Linked DNA regions of Labilibaculum antarcticum. The protein of the gene in region 2 binds, or shares a complex with, the protein of the main gene of each other region. Links are inferred from orthologs where the notes say so. Each region holds a gene or a part of one and is shown on either strand. Other genes may lie near its edges.

The links. The genes of interacting proteins can lie anywhere in the genome.
Region 1: the proteins of dnaG (region 2) and dnaB are in contact, whole or in part, in a crystal structure (PDB 2R6A), measured with the Geobacillus stearothermophilus proteins. The link is inferred for Labilibaculum antarcticum from one-to-one orthologs. Residues at the interface, in WP_049624496.1 of Geobacillus stearothermophilus: Lys456, Leu457, Leu458, Pro459, Ala460, Asn463, Ala464, Leu467, Leu535, Leu536, Ile537, Ala538, Gln544, Glu545, Asp548, Tyr549, His552; in WP_033016901.1 of Geobacillus stearothermophilus: Ser13, Glu15, Ala16, Gln18, Glu91, Leu92, Asp94, Ala95, Val96, Pro97, Thr98, Ala99, Ala100, Asn101, Tyr104, Tyr105, Ile108.

The regions. Positions count from the first base shown.
Region 1 is NZ_AP018042.1:3,031,382-3,034,386, reverse strand. Bases 1-2,972 are described here. They hold dnaB (replicative DNA helicase), read right to left. Parts: upstream 2,267-2,972; coding sequence 734-2,266; downstream 1-733. Other genes in these bases: ispE (4-(cytidine 5'-diphospho)-2-C-methyl-D-erythritol kinase), read left to right, coding at 2,459-2,972; ALGA_RS11990 (asparagine synthetase B), read right to left, coding at 1-686. Outside these bases: more of ispE, read left to right, coding at 2,973-3,005. UniProt on the Escherichia coli protein: The main replicative DNA helicase, it participates in initiation and elongation during chromosome replication. Travels ahead of the DNA replisome, separating dsDNA into templates for DNA synthesis.
Region 2 is NZ_AP018042.1:2,387,317-2,391,533, forward strand. What follows is about bases 486-3,435. They hold dnaG (DNA primase), read left to right. Parts: upstream 486-957; coding sequence 958-2,913; downstream 2,914-3,435. Other genes in these bases: ALGA_RS09430 (hypothetical protein), read right to left, coding at 486-711; ALGA_RS09440 (pyridoxamine 5'-phosphate oxidase family protein), read left to right, coding at 2,934-3,435. Also shown: more of ALGA_RS09430, read right to left, coding at 1-485; more of ALGA_RS09440, read left to right, coding at 3,436-3,458. UniProt on the Escherichia coli protein: RNA polymerase that catalyzes the synthesis of short RNA molecules used as primers for DNA polymerase during DNA replication.

The sequences.
Region 1 (3,005 bases), 640 kb from region 2 along the record:
GCCTCAACAAAGCTTCTTATTTTTACAGATATTGCTTTTTTCAAATCTGAAACCTTCGAAAAACCATAGCGATTAGCCATCTCCAGATTTGATTGCACCTCATCCTTATACCATTTCATATTTCGGTAAGACGCATAGAATTTTCCAAACTGTCCGGTAAAATCCTCATGATGCAAGTGCAACCAATCGTATTTTGACAATTTCCCTGTCATCACCTCATCATCATAAATAATGTCATAAGGAATTTCGGCATAGCTAAGTGCCATAGTAACCGCATCATCCCAAGGTTTCTTTCCTTTTGGGGAATAAACTGCAATTAAGGGTACTTTTTCAAGTTTAACCGCATCCATATTCACTTCATCGCTCGAAATATCATTTAATATCTGTTGGGCAGAGACATCACTTAAAACGGAGAAACTAACACCTCGAATCTGACACTCATCTTGAATTTCCTTATGGAAAGGAACTAAAAAGGACCCTCCCCGATAATTTAACAACCAATGAATCTCATAATTATCCTCCAAGGCCCAGAATGCAATTCCATAAGCCTTTAAATGGTTCTTCTGTGTATCATCCATCTGAATCAACAAACTCGCTGAAAAAGACACATGGGCAGACAAAACAAGAAATAGCAGAAGAACTATTTTTCGAGCAAATAATTTTAAGAACAATTTATCTTCTATCATGAAAACAAGATAAGGAATTCTATTTGGTAAGAGATTTTTAGAATATATTAAAAAGGAGGAGCATCATTAAAATCATTTCCTCCGCCAAGGCCTGCATTAAAATCATCAAAACCTGAAGGTTCCTGATTCATGCTAGAACTAAATGTTTTCACATCGTCTAAACCTGGTGTTGCGAATGGGTTTGCTGCTTCACCTTCTAAATCGGTAAATCGAGCTAAATTAGTACGGAAACGAAGCTGAATATCTCCTACGGCACCATTACGATGTTTTGCAATAATGATATCTGCAATACCAATTAAAGAATTCCCTTCTGCATCTTCCGTAATTCCATATCTCTCTGGTCGGTGAATAAACAACACCATATCCGCATCCTGCTCAATCGCACCAGATTCACGTAAATCGGAAAGCATTGGTTTTTTAGCATCACCAGTTCTTTGCTCCACTCCACGATTCAGCTGAGAAAGTGCAATTACCGGTACATTTAATTCTTTTGCAATAATTTTTAGCTGTCGCGATATTAAACTTACTTCCTGCTCACGGTTACCGCGCATATCAGAACCAGCTGTCATCAGCTGCAAATAATCAATTACGATACAACTTATATCATGTTTTGCTTTTAATCTACGGCACTTTGACCGTAATTCATAAATAGACAAACCTGGCGTATCATCAACATAGATGGGCGCTTCAACAAGATCTTTAATTTTCACGTGCAATTGTTCCCATTCAAAATCCTCCAAACGTCCACTTCTCAACTTCTCAGAACCTAATTCCGTTTCACTGGATATCAAACGTTTCACCAATTGATCTGCACCCATCTCGAGTGAGAAGATAGCGATAGGTGCTTTATGGTCAACGGCCATATTTCGAGCCATAGACAACACAAATGCTGTTTTCCCCATAGAAGGACGAGCTGCAATAATCACCAAATCGGACTTTTGCCATCCGGAAGTAATACGATCCAAGGCAGTAAATCCTGAAGGCACACCACTCAAACCATCGGTACGTTTTCCCGCCTCAAGAATTTGATTGATTACCTCATCGGCCAAAGGGCGAATATGAGAAGATTCTTTTTTAATATTTCCCTCAGCAATCTCAAAAACCTCTTGTTGAGCTCTATCTAAAAGATCAGCCACATCAACACTTTCGTCAAAAGCTTGTGTTTGAATTTCAGATGAAACTCTAATTAATTCTCTCTGAATAAATTTTTGAGCGATAATTCTTGCATGGAATTCAATATGAGCTGCCGAAGCTACTCTATTGGTTAACTGCGTAATGTAAAATGGTCCACCTACATCATCTATCGTCCCCTGACGTTTCAACTCCTCAGTTACCGTTAAAATATCAACAGGCTCCTCATTAATTGAAAGAGACAGTATGGCTTTGTATATTTTCTGGTGAGCATCCTTATAGAATGAATCAACATTTAAAATATCCCCTACCGAAATCATTGCATCCTTTTCAAGCATTAATGCTCCCAAAACAGCTTCCTCAAGCTCTAAAGCCTGTGGAGGAACTTTCCCGTAATCAAGATCTACTTTATTCTTCGGTTGATTGTTATATTTATTTGCCCCAGCCATAAAATATCAAATTGTAATAATTCATTATCCCTTTAAAATCAACACTCTACATATTTAACCCAGCCTTAAAAAAAGCTAAAGAAAAATTACAGAACGCAAGGCCAAAGATAGAAAATAAAAATACTACAAATTGATTTTTTTTGCTCTTATAAATCGAGTATTTTTACCCTTCAATCATAAAACTTATTACTTGTGCTTCGCTTCCCAAATGCTAAAATTAATATCGGATTAAACATCGTTGAGAAAAGACCGGATGGATTTCACAACATCGAAACCATATTTTACCCAATTCCTCTTACCGATGGTTTGGAAATTACGGATTCGAACAATGAAAAAAATTACACTTTCAGTTCATCAGGCATTCCAATTGATATTGACGACAAGGATAATATTGTTTGCAAAGCATTTGAATTGCTTCGTGCCAGCAACAACATCCCTTCAACCAATATTCATTTGCACAAAAACATTCCGTTTGGCGCTGGGTTGGGAGGTGGATCTTCGGATGCAGCCTTTATGATAAAAATGCTGAACGATCATTACAAACTGGGGCTTTCATCGGATACAATGAAAAATATGGCTGGACAATTAGGTAGCGACTGTCCTTTTTTTATTACCAACAAACCCATTTTCGCAGAAGGAAAGGGTGATGCTTTCTCCGAGGCACTTATTGATCTTTCTGGATATCACATTATGCTGGTAAAACCAAATATTCACATTAGTACACCCGAGGCTTACTCAA
Region 2 (4,217 bases):
TGTGTTCTCAGGACCAACCTTATGCAAAAAAATCACATTAGTGTCCTTATTTTTAATTGCGTTCTCTATTTCTTCAACTTCTACCAATTTTACTTTCCCAGGATATACGTTTCTTATTTTTTCTAAAGAGTTAATGTCGTATTCCAACTCGTTCTTTAGTACATAAATAGTTTTGTCTTTAGTCTCCGCATTGTTTTTATTGTAATATCTAAGAACATTTTCCGAAATAATTTGTGGGTTTGCACTCACCAATGCAATATGGTTTTGCATAAATTGAACCAAAGCCGTTAGTTTATAAATGTAATTTTTTTCATCAACCTGAACATACGATAAGGGAATGGAACAAAGATCGGGCATATCTCCAATTTGTTTTGCCTGTCCACCCAAAACTAGACTTAAGAAATTATACTTGGCTTTGGTTTTGTCTTTATTAAAAGTAACAATGCTTGTTACTAAAAATGAATACTTAGGATCGAATCGTTGCTTTTGAAATTCTGCGTTTGAAATAAATTCATACTCGGTAAGAGTCCAGTTTTGTTTAACCGCTTCTTTTATCTTGTCATTAAAATCAGAAAACAGCTTATCCTCCAAAACTACCAGGGTTTTGGTTTTATAAAATCTGGTGTAATCAGATGCAGTTGGCAGATGTGCCTGAGAATATAGAGTGAAGCCTGCAAAACAGATTAATATTGTTACAATTATCGTTTTCATAGTCTTAATTTTTTTTCCAACAATACGATTCGCATTTCTCTATTTTTGCGTCAAAAGAAAATTTATTAATTGAAATTAATCAATTTAATTATGTCCATCAAAAAATAGAACGTTTTGTTGTTTCTAATAGTACTGATCTCCCAAAATATTTATAATGAGCTGTTTTTATGTCTTGTTATAATTTAGAATTTTTAAAATCTGCGAATCTTTCGATTTATATCAATCTTGTTTCCTATTTTTGTTGGTATGATTGATCAGTCAACAGTTGCACGAATATTCGATTCTGCTGAAATTTCCGAAGTAGTTTCCGATTTCGTGACTCTTAAAAAAAGAGGCGTTAATTTCTTGGGATTGTGCCCTTTTCATAACGAAAAGTCACCATCCTTTACCGTTTCTCCTGCCAAAGGCATTTACAAGTGCTTTGGTTGCGGAAAAGGTGGGAATCCTGTGAACTTTATTATGGAACACGAGCATCTCGATTACGTTGGTGCATTAAAATATCTGGCAAATAAATACCACATCGAAGTGGTTGAAAAAGAACTTTCGCCCGAACAGGAAAAGAAAAAGAACGATCGCGAGAGCATGATGATTGTGAATTCTTTTGCACAAAAATCATTCACTGAGAATTTACATGAGAATTCGCAAGGTATCGCCATTGGGATGGGATACATGCGGGAACGTGGATTTCGTGACGAAATAATTAAGAAATTTCAGGTTGGTTATTGTTTGGAAGGATGGGATGCATTTTCGAATCATGCTCAAGAATGCGGTTTCAAAAAAGAATACCTGGTAACAACCGGATTAAGTATCGAAAAAGAAAACCGATTACTCGATCGCTTTCGTGGCAGAGTGATTTTTCCAATTCATGGTATAGCAGGCCGGGTTCAGGCATTTGGAGGAAGAATTCTTAAGAACGATAAGAAGTCCGCCAAGTATCTGAATTCACCAGAATCCGAAGTCTATTCCAAAAGCCGAATATTGTACGGTATTTTTCAGGCTAAGAAATCCATTGTTCAAAACGAAAAATGTTTCTTGGTAGAGGGATATACCGATGTACTTTCATTCCACCAGGCAGGAATCGAAAATGTTGTTGCTTCATCAGGAACCGCACTAACTGCCGATCAAATTCGCCTGATTAAAAGATTCACCAATAACATTACTATTATATACGATGGCGATGCGGCAGGTATTAAAGCCTCTCTTCGCGGAATCGATTTGGTGTTGGAACAAGAAGTAAATGTAAAAGTTCTGCTGTTGCCACAAGGCGAGGATCCTGATTCTTTTTCGCGAACCATGGGTGCTAGTGAATTAATGGAATACATCGAAAAAAACGAAAGCGATTTTATTGTATTCAAAACCAATCTGCTTTTAAAAGACGCAAAAGACGATCCGGTGAAGCGGGCCAATCTTATTATTGAAATCGTTCATTCCATTGCAATAATTCCCGATGGTATTATTCGGGCAGTTTATGTGAGAGAATGTAGTAATATTCTAAACGTTGATGAAAGAGTATTGTATACCGAAATCAATAAAATAATTCATAAAGTAAAAGCAGATTCCTGGAAGAACGAACAGAGATCTAACTTACCTTCAGATCAGGAGCGGGAGAAGTTACCAGATAATTCAGCATTTCTTCGTTCGGCCAATGAATGCGATGGGGAAGAACGGGCATTGGTTCGTACCTTGCTTAATTTTGGTTCTGAAATTCTGTTTAGCCAAAAAGATGAAGCTGGAAATGAGGAGAAATTATTAGTAGGACAGTATATTATCGCTGAGTTGACCAATGATGAATTGGAATCTATTAATCCATTGTATCAATTGGTATTCGATCAATATGGTGAAAACATGGAAAAGGAAACTTTCAATGCAAAAACATTCTTTCGCGATCACTCCAACGAAAAAGTGAACCAGTTAGCTGCTGATATCCTAAGTGAACCCCATCAACTAAGTGGTTTATGGACTCGCAAGGAAAGCGTTATTGAAACCGAGGAAGAGAAGTTGGTTTTAATTGTTCCTAAATTGGTGAATGAATACAAAGGAAAAAAGGTTCGTCTTTTAATGAAAGATGTAATGCAGGAAATGCAGAAAGCTCAGGACACCGGTAATTCCGATCGAATGATGGAGCTAATGAAGCAAAAAATGGTGTTGGATCAAATTAAAAATGCCATTTCAAAAGAACTGGGAAATCGAACCATATCATAGAATCTATTAAAATTATATAAATGAAGACCATATTTATTGAATCCAAAGTACAAATCGACGAAATCATTAACTCATGCGATACCTGTTTTTTGGGAGTAATTGATCCTGAAAATAAGCCATATGTTATACCAATGAACTTTGGCTTTCACGATAATTACATTTATTTACATGGAGCAGGCTTTGGAAAACTGATTGATTGTTTGAAATTGAATGCCGAAGCATGTATTACTTTTTGCACACCTCCTGAGTTAGCCTTTCAGGATGCCCACATGGCGTGCAGCTATCGCATGAAGGCAAAAAGTGTGGTTGCACGCGGTGCTATCGAATTTGTCATCGATATGGATCAAAAGGTAGATGCCTTAAACCTTACCATGGCCAATTATACCGATCACAAATTTACCTACAATACTCCAGCCGTTCGTAATGTAGAAGTATACCGTATGAAAATTGACGAACTCACCGCCAAAGAGTTTGGAGCAGAACATGGCAACGAATTCCCCTGGCAAATGAAACGAGACAATAAAGAATCTCAAAAAGATCAATAATATAGCAAGCCTTCTCATCTCGGGAAGGTTTTTTTTTTAGCTTAGGGCGTTTCCCTCATAAATTCGGGTCAGGCTTTCCGTTCCTACTCCTCGCTTTACTCTACTAATATATAGTATCAGGTAAATTAATTAACCTTCCTCTTTCAGCCTATCAAATGATTTTATTCAGCGCTGTGGGGTATCCTCTTCAATCCTTAACGCACGACATTTCAAGTTTTGTTGTTTCAATTATTAGGAATAATACTTCATACGGCATTACAAATACAAGCTCTATCTTTATTTCAAAGAGTAAAGTGTTTTCATTTCCAGGAGAAGAAAGTCATTGTTTTGAGAGGAAAATACCAGGGTGTTTTTCCACTCTGAGTTTATATTAAAAATATGCAATCAGGTTACCAGATAGTTAAGCTAATGTTTCCAAATAGTTTCAAAAAGCATTTGGAAGTGGGGAAAATAATCGTTTATCTTTGCACCGCTTTCAACGGAAGGTGTGCAAGGGTTTGAGTGATTTGAGGAGTAATTTTTATCTCACAAAAACCGGAGTTTATTTTTTTTGAAATTTTTTTGCTTTGGGATTAGGATATGTTGATTTAAATCGATTATCTTTGCACCCGCTTTAAGAGTTAACGAACTCACTGAGCCACTAGGAAACAAAGGGTTTGAGAGTGAAATTAGCTTGAAAATAAAAGTGAAAAAAGATTTGCAGTTGTAGGATTTAATTCCTTATATTTGCACTCGCTTTTAGAGACAGTAACGACTGTC